One region of the Kocuria oceani genome, then DNA from elsewhere that is predicted to be linked to it. Evidence: riboswitches for the same ligand, from Rfam matches in the RefSeq annotation. Region 1 holds a riboswitch; each other region holds the start of a gene.

Region 1 (3,638 bases):
CGCGAACATCGCCCCGATGGTCATCGCGAAGATCGCCGCGTTGGGGCCCAGACGGGTCCCGACGACGTCCTCGGTGACCGGCCCCAGTGCGGCCAGGAGGATGATGAAGGGGATCGGCCGGACGAAGTTCACGACGAGATTGAGCGCCTCGTGCACCGGGCGGTTCTCCAGGATGTTGCCCCGGCGGGTCACGTAGAGCCCCACGCCCACGAGCATCCCGAGCAGCCCGGCGAGCACGAGGGTGACGGACACCATGTAGAGGGTCTCCCCGAGCGCGGAGAGCAGCTCGGGACCCAGGACGGACCAGTCGTTCACGCGGCCACCTCTCTCAGGGTCGTGATGCGGGACAGCTCGTCGACCACGGCCTGCACGGCCGTGTCCTCGCCGGTCAGCTCGAAGGTCAGGGACCCGAAGGACTGCTCCTGGAGCACGCTGATCCCGCCGTAGGCGATGGTGAAGCGGACTCCGCGGGCGGCGCCGTCGGAGAGCACACCGCCGATGTCCACGCCGTCGCCGACGTCCACGATCACCAGGCGCCCGCGGTGCGCCCGGCGCAGCCGCTCGACCTCGCGCTCGTCCGGCACCGAGTGCAGGACGGAGGAGACGAAGCGGCGTGCGGTGTCGGTGCGGGGCCGGGCGAAGATGTCCACCGTCGAGCCGTGCTCCACGACCTTGCCGTCCTGCATCACGGCGACGTGGTCGGCGATCGCCCGGACCACGTCCATCTCGTGGGTGATGATCACGATCGTGATGCCCAGCTCCCGGTTGACCCGCTGCAGCACCTGCAGGACCTCCTGGGTGGTCTCCGGGTCGAGGGCGCTGGTCGACTCGTCGGCCAGGAGCAGCTTGGGGCTGGTCGCCAGGGCACGGGCGATGCCCACGCGCTGCTTCTGCCCGCCGGAGAGCTGCTCCGGGTAGTTGCCGGCGCGCGCGGACAGGCCCACGAACTCCAGCAGCTCGGCGACCCGGGCCCGCCGCTTCTCCTTCGGCCAGCCGGCCCGCTTGAGTGGGTACTCGACGTTGCCGGCCACGGTCCGGGACGTGAACAGGTTGAACTGCTGGAAGATCATCCCGATCTCCTGCCGGACGGGCGCTAGCTCGGTCTCCTTGCGCCCGGCGACCTCGAACCCGTTCACGGTCAGGGAGCCGGCGGTCACCGGCTCGAGGCCGTTGATGAGCCGCACGAGCGTGGACTTGCCGGCCCCCGAGTACCCGATCACGCCGAAGATCTCCCCGCGACGGATCTCCAGCGAGACGCCGTCCACGGCGACGACCTCGCGACGGGCTTTCGCCGGGCCGGTGACGAAGGTCTTGCTGACGTCCTGGAAACGGACGATGACGTCTCCGTGGGAGTGGCGTGCCCGGTCGGGTGCGGCCGGAGCCGTCACTTCTGCAGGTCCTCGGCGTACCGGTCGACGACCTCGATCAGCTCCTCCTGCGGGACGTCCTTGGACACGGCGGTGTCCTTGGTCTCGGCCTGCTCCGCCGCCAGCACGGCGTCCGTGTGGAAGAGGTCGGCCACCTGGTGCAGGGTCTCGTCGTCCTTGTTGGCGCCGGTGGCCGCGAAGAAGTTCACGTAGGGCAGGGCGTTCTCGTTGTCCTCGCCGTCGGAGTACAGGGCGGTGTTGGGGTCGATGTCGGCCCGGGAGAGGAACGTGTTGTTGACCACGGCGCCGGCGGTCGAGCTGAGGGAGAGCACGGTCTGCTCGGCCGAGACGGGCGTGACCCGGACCTTGGAGGCCTCGGTGTCGATGTCCAGCTCGGACGGCGCCGTCGTGTCGGAGGTGAACTCCACGAGACCGGCCGACTGCAGCAGCAGCAGCGCCCGGGCGAGGTTGATCGCGTCGTTGGGCACCGCGATCTCGTCGCCCTCCTGGATCTGGTCGAGGGAGTCGTAGCGCTCCGAGTAGAGGCCCAGCGGGTAGATGGAGGTGGAACCGATGGGCACGATGTCCTCGCCGGAGTTGTTGCGGTAGTCGGCCAGGAACGCACCGTGCTGGAACCAGTTCATGTCGAGGTCGCCGCTGGTGAGCGCCGCGTTGGGCTGGTTGTAGTCGGTGAACTCGACGAGCTCGACCTCGACACCGGCCTTTTCGGCCTCCTCCAGGAAGGCCTCGTGCACCTGCGTGCGGCCGTCGGTGCCGATGGTGATCACGCCGTCGTCATAGGGTCCGCCGGCCTGGTCGGAGCCGCCGCAGGCGGTGAGGGTGAGGCCGAGGGTGGTGGCCAGGGCGAGGAAGGTGAGGCGCTGCGATCGCATGTCGTGCCTTTCCGTGGGTCCAGGAGGTCGGGAGTCTCCACCAGTCCCACCAGGACCGACGGCCACGGTCGAGGGCACGCCGGAGGGCGCGTCCGCGGTCGAACCGTACTTGCCGCCGGCCCACGATGGCCGGTGCCGGATGGTTCACCTGGGGCACCCCACTACGGGAGAGGGTTGCCGCCCAGCAAGCCAGGGCTGCGCGCTGGGACTCGTCATCCGCCCGACAGACTAGCACGTGCGTCGGGTCCGGCCCGGTCAGCGGGCGAGGACCTCCTGCGCCCGCCGCCGGGCCCAGCGCTCGGCCTCCAGGACGGCGCCGAGGTCCAGGACGCCGCCGTCCTGGTGCTCGCCCAGCACCGTCTCCACCGTGTCCACGATCGCCGGGAACCGGATCCGCCCGTCATGGAAGGCGTGCACCGCCTCCTCGTTGGCGGCGTTGAACACCGCCGGGTGGGTGCCCCCGCGCTCCCCCGCGGCCTTGATGAGCTCGACGGCGGGGAACGCGTCCCGGTCCAGCGGCTCGAAGGTCCACTCGGTGGCGCGGGTCCAGTCGCACGCGGCGGCGGCGCCGGGCACCCGGTGCGGCCAGGCGAGACCGAGGGCGATGGGCAGGCGCATGTCCGGCGGCGAGGCCTGCGCCAGCGTCGACCCGTCCACGAACTGGACCATGGAGTGCACCACCGACTGGGGGTGGACGACCACGTCGATGCGCTCGAGGGGAACGTCGAAGAGCAGGTGGGCCTCGAGCACCTCCAGGGCCTTGTTCACCATGGAGGCCGAGTTGGTGGTGACCATCACACCCATGTCCCAGGTGGGGTGGCGCAGCGCCTCGCGCGGGGTGACCGCCTCCAGCTCCGCCCGGGTGCGGCCGCGGAACGGCCCGCCCGAGGCCGTCAGGACGAGCCGGTCCACCTCGGCGGCGCTGCCGCCGCGCAGCGCCTGCGCCAGGGCGGAGTGCTCGGAGTCCACCGGGATCAGCGCGTCCGGGCGGCCCGAGGCGGCCGCCGCCTCCTTCACCAGCGCTCCTCCGGCGATCAGCGACTCCTTGTTGGCCAGCGCCAGCCGGTGCCCGGCCCGCAGTGCCGCCAGGGTGGGGGCGAGGCCGATCGAGCCGGTGATCCCGTTGAGCACGAGGTCGGCCTCGGGGTGCGCCGCGGCCGCCGTGGCGGCCTCGGGACCGTGCAGGATCTCGGGCCGGTAGTCCCCGGCGCCGGCGGCCGCGGCGCGCTCGCCGATCCGCCGGGCCAGCTCCTGGGCGTCCTCACCGCTGCCGCTCGTCGCCACCACGGCGGCGCGGGTCTCCACGGCCTGCTCCGCCAGCAGCGGCAGACGGCCCCGGCCGGCCGCGAGGGCCACCACGCGGAACGGCGCCCCGCCG
Region 2 (3,638 bases), on a different contig from region 1:
TTGGTGTGCGCCTGCATGCGGTAGGTGTGGGCCTCCACGAGGAGGGGCTCGGACTCCGAGCGCGCCAGGTCCACGGCGCGGCCCAGCGTGGCGAGCAGGGCCACCAGGTCGTTGCCGTCCACCCGCTCCCCGGCCATGCCGTAGCCGACCGCCTTGTGGGCGAGGCTCGGGGCGGCCGACTGCTGGGACAGGGGCACGGAGATCGCGTAGCCGTTGTTCTGCACGAAGAACACGACCGGCAGCTTGAACACGGCGGCGAAGTTGAGGGCCTCGTGGAAGTCGCCCTCGCTCGTGGCGCCGTCGCCGCACATGGCCAGGACCACGGTGTCCTCACCGCGCAGCTTCGCGGCGTGGGCCACGCCCACCGCGTGCAGCAGCTGGGTGGTCAGCGGGGTCGACTGGATGCCGACGTGGTGCTCGTGGGGGTCGTAGCCGCCGTGCCACTCGCCGCGGAAGATCGACATCACGTCCATGGGCCGCACGCCCTTGGTCATCACGGCCACGGTGTCCCGGTAGGTGGGGAACAGCCAGTCGCCCTCCCGCAGGCACAGGGCCGCCGCCACCTGGCAGGCCTCCTGCCCGTGGCTGGAGGGATAGACGGCCATCCGGCCCTGGCGCACCAGCGCGGAGTTCTGGTCGTTGACCCGGCGGCCGACCACCAGCTTCTCGTAGGCGCCCAGCAGCACGTCCCCCGCGGGCAGCGGGTACTCGTGGCCGGGCTCGGTGCCCTGCTCCTCGGCCGGCAGCAGCCGGCCGGTGGGGTCCACCATCCGGATCTCGCCGCGCGCCGGGAGCATGTACTGCTCCGGCGTGATGCCGAAGGTCTGGGAGGCCCGGAGGATCGGGTCCTCGGGGGTCTCGACGGTCTGGCTCATGGTGTCCCCTCGGTCGGTCCCCGGTCCTGGTGCGGACCCGGGGAGGCAGGAAGGCCGCTGAAGTTCTGTCCGCCCAGTATGAGAAGAACCGACGGTTCGTATCCAGGGGTGCGGGAAAGTCCAGAATCCTGCGGGCATCGGTGCTGTCCTCGTGGACGAAATGTTTTACTGTGGCGTGGCGCACACGCATTCGTCCGACACCGCTGCCCGCCCTCCCGTCCCGCCCCGAAGGAGCCCCGCCGTGCCCTCGACCCCCGTCCCGCTGGACGAGACCGACCGGAAGATCCTCGCCGAGCTCTCCCGGGACGCCCGGCAGTCGGTGACCGCGATCGCCGCGGCCGTGCACGTCTCCCGCGCCCACGCCTACGCCCGCATCAACCGGCTGCGCGACGAGGGGGTGATCCTGCGCTTCAGCACCGTGATCGACCCGGTGCGCGCCGGGCTGCAGGCCTCGGCCTATGTGACGCTGAAGCTCCAGCAGAACACCTGGCGGGAGCTGTGCGCGCAGCTGCGGGCCATCCCGGCCGTGCACCACATCGCCCTGGTGGGCGGCAACTTCGACGTCATGCTGCTGGTGCGCGCCGTGGACACGGTGCACCTGCGGCAGGTGATCTTCGAGCACATCCAGCAGCTGCCCGGCGTGGTGGACACCCAGACGTTCCTGATCTTCGAGGACATCGACACCCGGGCGTGACCCGCCGGGGCGCCGGGAGCGCCGGGGCTCACAGAGGGCGCCACCGGGGGCCTCACGAGCGGCGTCACGATCCGTCACGGACGTCATCTTGGGTCGCGGAACGGCGCCGGCCCGCCCCGCGCATAGTGTGGTCCCAGCTTCACGAGACGCGACTGCCAAGCTCCGACTGGGTCGCGCACCAACCCCATGCTCATCGGGTGGTTCGGATGAGGAAGCGGCCTGCATCCCCGCTGCCCCGCAGCGGGTGACCGGTGCGGGTAAGAGCACGTGCACAGGAGCCGCGCCATGTCCCTCCCCGTGACCGATCACGACCTCTCGACCCGGCAGATCCACGCCGGCGCCGACCACGACCCCGGGCAGCGCACCCTCACGGTGCCGATCTACCAGAGCGCCGCCTTCGAGTTCCCGGACTACGAGGCCGCCCGGCAGATGTTCGCCCAGACCCGCGCCGGCTTCACCTACACCCGCACCGGCAACCCCACGGTCGCCGTGCTCGAGCAGCGGATCAGCGACCTCGAGGGCGGGGCGGGCGCCGTGGCCACCGGCTCCGGGCAGTCCGCGGTGGCCGTGGCCCTGCTGGCCCTGCTGGGCCAGGGGGAGGACAAGCACCTGGTCGCCTCCGAGAAGCTCTACGGCGGGACCGTGGACCTGCTCACCGACTCGCTGGCCGACCACGGCGTCGAGGTCGACTTCGTGGACCCCACCGCACCCGGCGCCTGGGCCGCGGCCGTGCGCCCCGACACCCGGGCCTTCCTGCTCGAGTCCATCGGCAACCCGCTGGCCACGCTGCCGGACCTGCCCGGGATCGCCGACGTCGCCCGGGCGGCGCGGGTGCCCGTCGTCGTCGACAACACCCTCGCCTCCCCGGCGCTGTACCGGCCGCTGGAGAAGGGCGCGGACATCGTGGTGCACTCGGCCACCAAGTTCCTCGGCGGCCACGGCAACGCCCTCGCCGGGGCGGTCGTGGACGGCGGGACGTTCGACTGGTCCGCCGAGCCTGCGCGGTGGCCCCAGTTCACCCGCGCCCGCGCCCGCTGGGGCGGGCAGAGCCTGCTCGACAAGTGCGCCGGCGCCAGCCCCTACCTGCACCTGGTCCGGGCCAAGTACGTGCACGACCTCGGCACCACGCTGTCCCCGTTCAACGCCAGCCAGATCCTGCAGGGCACCGAGACCCTCGACCTGCGGGTGGCCCGGCACACGGCCTCGGCGCTGACCGTGGCCGAGTTCCTCGCCGGCCACCCCGCCGTCGCGCGCGTGCACCACCCCGGGCTGCCGGGGGACCCCGGGGCCGGGATCGCGGCCCGGGACTTCCCCCGCGGCACCGGCTCCGTGTTCTCCTTCGACCTCGCCGCCCCGGACGCCGCCGTGGGCCCCTTCATCGACGGGCTGCGACTGTTCAAGCTGGTCGCCAACATCGGCGACACCCGCAGCCTCGTGGCCCACCCGGCCGCGATGACCCACTGCCGGCTCACGCCCGAGCAGCGCCGGGCCGGCGGGATCGCCGAGACCACCGTCCGGCTCTCGATCGGCCTCGAGGCGCCCCAGGACCTCGTGGCCGACCTCGGCCAGGCCCTCGACGCCGTGCTCGAGACCGTTTCGACCCTCCGGAAGTGAGCCCCACCATGAGCCAGACCGTCACCACCCGCCGCCGCGGCTTCACCACCACCGCCGTCCACGCCGGCCAGCAGCCCGACCCCCTGACCGGGGCCGTCATCCCGCCGGTCTACCAGACCTCCACCTTCGCCCAGGACGGGATCAACGTCCTGCGCGCCGGCCACGAGTACAGCCGCGGCTCCAACCCCACCCGCAACGGCTTCGAGGAGCAGCTCGCGGCCCTGGAGCACGGCGAGCGCGCGTTCGCCTTCGCCTCCGGGATCGCCGCCGAGGACGCGCTGCTGCGGGCGGTGCTGCGCCCGGGCGAGCACGTGGTGCTCGGCGCCGACGGCTACGGCGGCACCAACCGGCTGATCACCCGGGTGCTCGCCCCGTGGGGGATCGGCCACACCCCCGTGGAGATCACCGATCTCGACGCCGTCCGCGCCGCGGTCCGCCCCGGGGACACCGCGGTG
Region 3 (3,638 bases), on a different contig from region 1:
GCCGATCAGGAAGCCGATGAGCACCCGCTGGGCGGAGATGCCCACGTGCGTCCACAGCTCGCCCCGGGACAGGAGATCGGCCCCCGCGGCCAGGACCGTCAGCGGGGCGGGCAGCTGGACGGCGCTGAAGACGCCCGCGGTGGACAGCACGTGCCACAGCACCAGCAGCGCCGCGGGCAGGAGCAGGCCGAGCCCCGCGCGCAGCAGGGGACGGCGGCGGGGCTCCGCGACGGCGGCGGGTGCGTCGCCCGGGTCGTCGGCGTGGACGGCCGGCTCGGCGCCGACGACCTGATCGGCGCCGGCGCGGTCGGTGCGGACGGCCTCCCCGGACGGGCTCAGCGGCGACGTCACTGCCCGGCCTCCGCGCCCTCGGCGGCCTCGGCCACGCGGGCGGCGTCGGCGTCCTCGGCGTAGGAGCTCTCCACGAGGCCGGCCAGGGCCTCGTCGATCTGCTCCTGGCCGGACACGTCACCGGAGTCCACGAAGATCGGGCCGACCTTCTCGAGCACGGCCAGCTGCTGCTCGCCGGGCACGTGGTCGATGTCCAGGTGGGTGCGCTCGAGCACCTGCTCGGCCACGGACAGCTCGATCCCGGCCGCGTCGGCGAGCAGCTGCGCGGTCTCCTCCGGGTGGGCCAGCGCCCAGTCCCGGGCGTAGGCGTAGACGTCCACCACGGTCTGCGCCGCCTCGGGCTGCTCCTCGAGGAAGTTCTCGTGCGCGTTGAGGAAGCCGTAGGTGTTGAAGTCCACGTTGCGGTAGAACAGCTCGGCGCCGTTCTGCTCCGCGGCGGCCATGATCGGGTCCAGCCCGGACCAGGCGTCCACCTGGCCGTTCTCCAGCGCCGAGCGCCCGTCGGCGTGCTGCAGGTTCTGGATCGTGACGTCGGCCGGGTCCACCCCGCCTTCCTCGAGGGCCTGGAGCAGGAAGAAGTAGGGGTCGGTGCCCTTGGTGGCGGCCACGGTGCGGCCCTCGAGGTCGGCCACGGACTCCACCCCGGTGCCCGGGGCGGTGACGAGCGCGGACCACTCCGGCTGCGAGTACAGGTCGATCACCTTGATCGGAGTGCCGTTGCTGCGGGCCAGCAGCGCCGCGGAACCGGCGGTGGAGCCGACGTCGACCGCCTCGGCGCGCAGCGCCTCGTTGGCCTTGTTCGAGCCCGCGGACTGCACCCACTCGACCTCGGTGCCCTCCTCGGCGAAGGCGGCCTCGAGCCAGCCCTTCTCCTTGATCACCACGGAGAGCGGGTTGTAGGTGGCCCAGTCGACCGTGATCTTCTCGGCGGCCTGGGCCCCGCCGGAGCCCTCCCCGGCCATGCACCCGGTCAGGGACAGGGCCAGGACGGCGGCCAGGGCAGGGATCGTGCGGGCGGGGCGCGGGGACAGCGGCATGGTGGGGCCTTTCGTGGTGGGGTGGGCGTGCCGGGCGGACCCGGCGCGGCGCAGGGCCGCGCCGCACCCGGGGGAGCGGGGCGGGATCAGCGGGTCGCGGGGTGGTGGGCGTCGACGCCCAGGTGGCCGAGCAGCTGCACCCGCAGCTCGGCGAGGACCTCGGAGGCCCGGTCCCGGGGACGGTCGCCGGGCACGGAGAGCACCGTGCTGATCGACGCGGGGGCGGTCGGGCCGGTGCGGCCCAGGACCACGATCCGGTCGGCCAGCTGCAGCGCCTCGTCGACGTCGTGGGTCACCAGCAGCACGGTGGTCGGCTGCGCGGCGTGGACGGTGAGCAGCAGGTCCTGCATCCGCAGCCGGGTCAGGGCGTCGAGGGCGCCGAAGGGCTCGTCGAGCAGAAGCACACCGGGGTTGCGGGCCAGCGCCCGGGCCAGCGACGCGCGCTGGGCCATGCCGCCCGAGATCGCTCGGGGACGGTGGCGGGCGTGGGCGGTCAGCCCGACCAGGCGCAGCAGGTCGTCGATCACGGCGTCGGCCTCGGCCCGGCCCAGCCCGGAGGGCAGGCCCAGGCGGACGTTCTCGCGCACGGAGCGCCACGGCAGCAGCCGCGGCTCCTGGAAGGCCACGGCACAGCGCGGGTCGATCCCGGAGACCGGGGTGCCGTCGATGAGCACCCGCCCCGCCGAGGCGGTGTCCAGGCCGGCGGCGGCCCGCAGCAGCGTGGACTTGCCGCAGCCGGAGGGCCCCAGGATCGCCAGGACCTCCCCGGGGCGGACCGTGACGTCGACGTCGTGCAGGACGTGGTGGCTGTGCCCGCCGGACGGAAAGGCCTTGCCGACGTGCTCGAAGGCCACCGAGTAGGCGCGCTTCGTGGTGGCCGGTGCGGTGGCGGCGGTGGACGGTGCAGAGCCCAGCAGAGACGTGCCCATGATCAACTCCATCGGTCCTGGCATTAGCACCTCGCACGGGGATCGGACGGATCCGTGCCGGTTGCTGCGACGTCGACGAGCCAGGTCTCTCAGCCGCTCCGGATGGTTACGGCCCCATTGAACGTGCTCCGCGGGTCGCGTGGCAAATCGCTCCGCGGGCCGTCATGGTCGAAAACGGTGGCACGCCGCGCCCTCGTGCCGCACCATGGACCCATGACGAGCCGGCACACCTCGACCCGGGCGGACCTGGTCCGCGACGCCTGCACGGCGTTCGCGGCGGTCCTCGACGGGCTCGGTGACGACGACTCCTGGGCGCCCACCGGCTGCCGCGGGTGGTCGGTGCGCGACCTCGCCCACCACTGCGCCGCGGACGCGGTGCGCGGTCTGGTCGCCCTGCACACGCCCACCACGGCCCGCCCGGACCGGGACGCCGCGACCTACTGGGCGGCCCGGGGCGCGGATGCCGTGGCCGCGGCCGAGGTCCGGCGCCGCACCCGGGCGGCGGCGAGCCTCTACCCGGAGTGGGATGAGCTGCGGGGGCACTACCGGGAGTCGGCGCGGGCGCTCGTGCACGCGGCGGAGCGCTGCCGGCCCGGCGGGACGGTCCGCACCCAGGGCCACGTGCTCCGGGTCGACGACCTCCTGAGCACCCTGGCGGTGGAGTCCACGGTGCACCACCTGGACCTCATCGAGCACCTGGAGGGCTGTCCGGGACCGGCGGTGGACGGGCTCGCCGAGGTCCGCCGGGTCCTCATCGACCTGTGGGAGCGGGAGCCGCCCGAGCACTGGAGCGATGAACACTTCGCCCGGGTGGGCACCGGCCGGGCGGCCCTGCCCGCCCAGGACCGGGCCCAGCTGGGCCCGGAAGCAGACCTCCTCCCCCTCTTCTCCTGACCCTCCGCCCCCCCGCCGAGGTTGCACGTGTCGGCGTCCCGTGCGCGGTGGATTCATAGGGTCGTTGCAACGCTTCGGTCGGTGGCCGGGACCTGCAATCTCGGGACACGGTGGGGCGCGATCGGGGCGAGCGGGGCGGGTCCGTGCCAGGGTGGGGGCATGAGCCGCAACGATCCCGCCGTGATCGACCGCCTGATGACACAGCCCGGACGCTGGGCCGTGGTGGGGCTGACCGGGAACACGGCCCGGCCCGCGCACTCGGTCGCGAAGCGCATCCGGGACGACCTCGGCATGACGATCGTCCCGGTCAACCCGAAGGGCGAGGTGGTGCACGGGGAGCCCGGCTTCCGCACGCTCGCCGAGGTCCCGGGGCCGATCGACGTGGTGGACTGCTTCGTCAACTCCCGCCGCGTCGGAGCGGTCGTGG

Evidence for each region. A riboswitch is a leader RNA that binds a small molecule or an ion and turns the genes downstream of it on or off. The one in region 1 is predicted to bind S-adenosylmethionine.
Region 2: it holds a riboswitch for S-adenosylmethionine, as region 1 does, so the genes downstream of both, PU704_RS13105 (O-acetylhomoserine aminocarboxypropyltransferase/cysteine synthase family protein) here and PU704_RS08530 (MetQ/NlpA family ABC transporter substrate-binding protein) in region 1, are expected to answer to the same signal.
Region 3: it holds a riboswitch for S-adenosylmethionine, as region 1 does, so the genes downstream of both, PU704_RS01690 (ABC transporter ATP-binding protein) here and PU704_RS08530 (MetQ/NlpA family ABC transporter substrate-binding protein) in region 1, are expected to answer to the same signal.

What each region holds. Positions count from the first base shown of each region.
Region 1 is NZ_JARAMH010000006.1:83,936-87,573, forward strand. It holds gene PU704_RS08520 (methionine ABC transporter permease) at 1-255, opposite strand, end outside; gene PU704_RS08525 (methionine ABC transporter ATP-binding protein) at 312-1,388, opposite strand; gene PU704_RS08530 (MetQ/NlpA family ABC transporter substrate-binding protein) at 1,385-2,260, opposite strand; SAM riboswitch class IV at 2,361-2,477, opposite strand; gene dxr (1-deoxy-D-xylulose-5-phosphate reductoisomerase) at 2,516-3,638, opposite strand, start outside.
Region 2 is NZ_JARAMH010000012.1:21,378-25,015, reverse strand. It holds gene PU704_RS13115 (thiamine pyrophosphate-dependent enzyme) at 1-875, opposite strand, end outside; gene PU704_RS13110 (Lrp/AsnC family transcriptional regulator) at 1,117-1,569, shown strand; SAM riboswitch class IV at 1,707-1,839, shown strand; gene PU704_RS13105 (O-acetylhomoserine aminocarboxypropyltransferase/cysteine synthase family protein) at 1,855-3,183, shown strand; gene PU704_RS13100 (cystathionine gamma-synthase) at 3,192-3,638, shown strand, end outside.
Region 3 is NZ_JARAMH010000001.1:343,294-346,931, forward strand. It holds gene PU704_RS01680 (ABC transporter permease) at 1-351, opposite strand, end outside; gene PU704_RS01685 (aliphatic sulfonate ABC transporter substrate-binding protein) at 348-1,388, opposite strand; gene PU704_RS01690 (ABC transporter ATP-binding protein) at 1,475-2,317, opposite strand; SAM riboswitch class I at 2,323-2,426, opposite strand; gene PU704_RS01695 (maleylpyruvate isomerase N-terminal domain-containing protein) at 2,531-3,211, shown strand; gene PU704_RS01700 (CoA-binding protein) at 3,371-3,638, shown strand, end outside.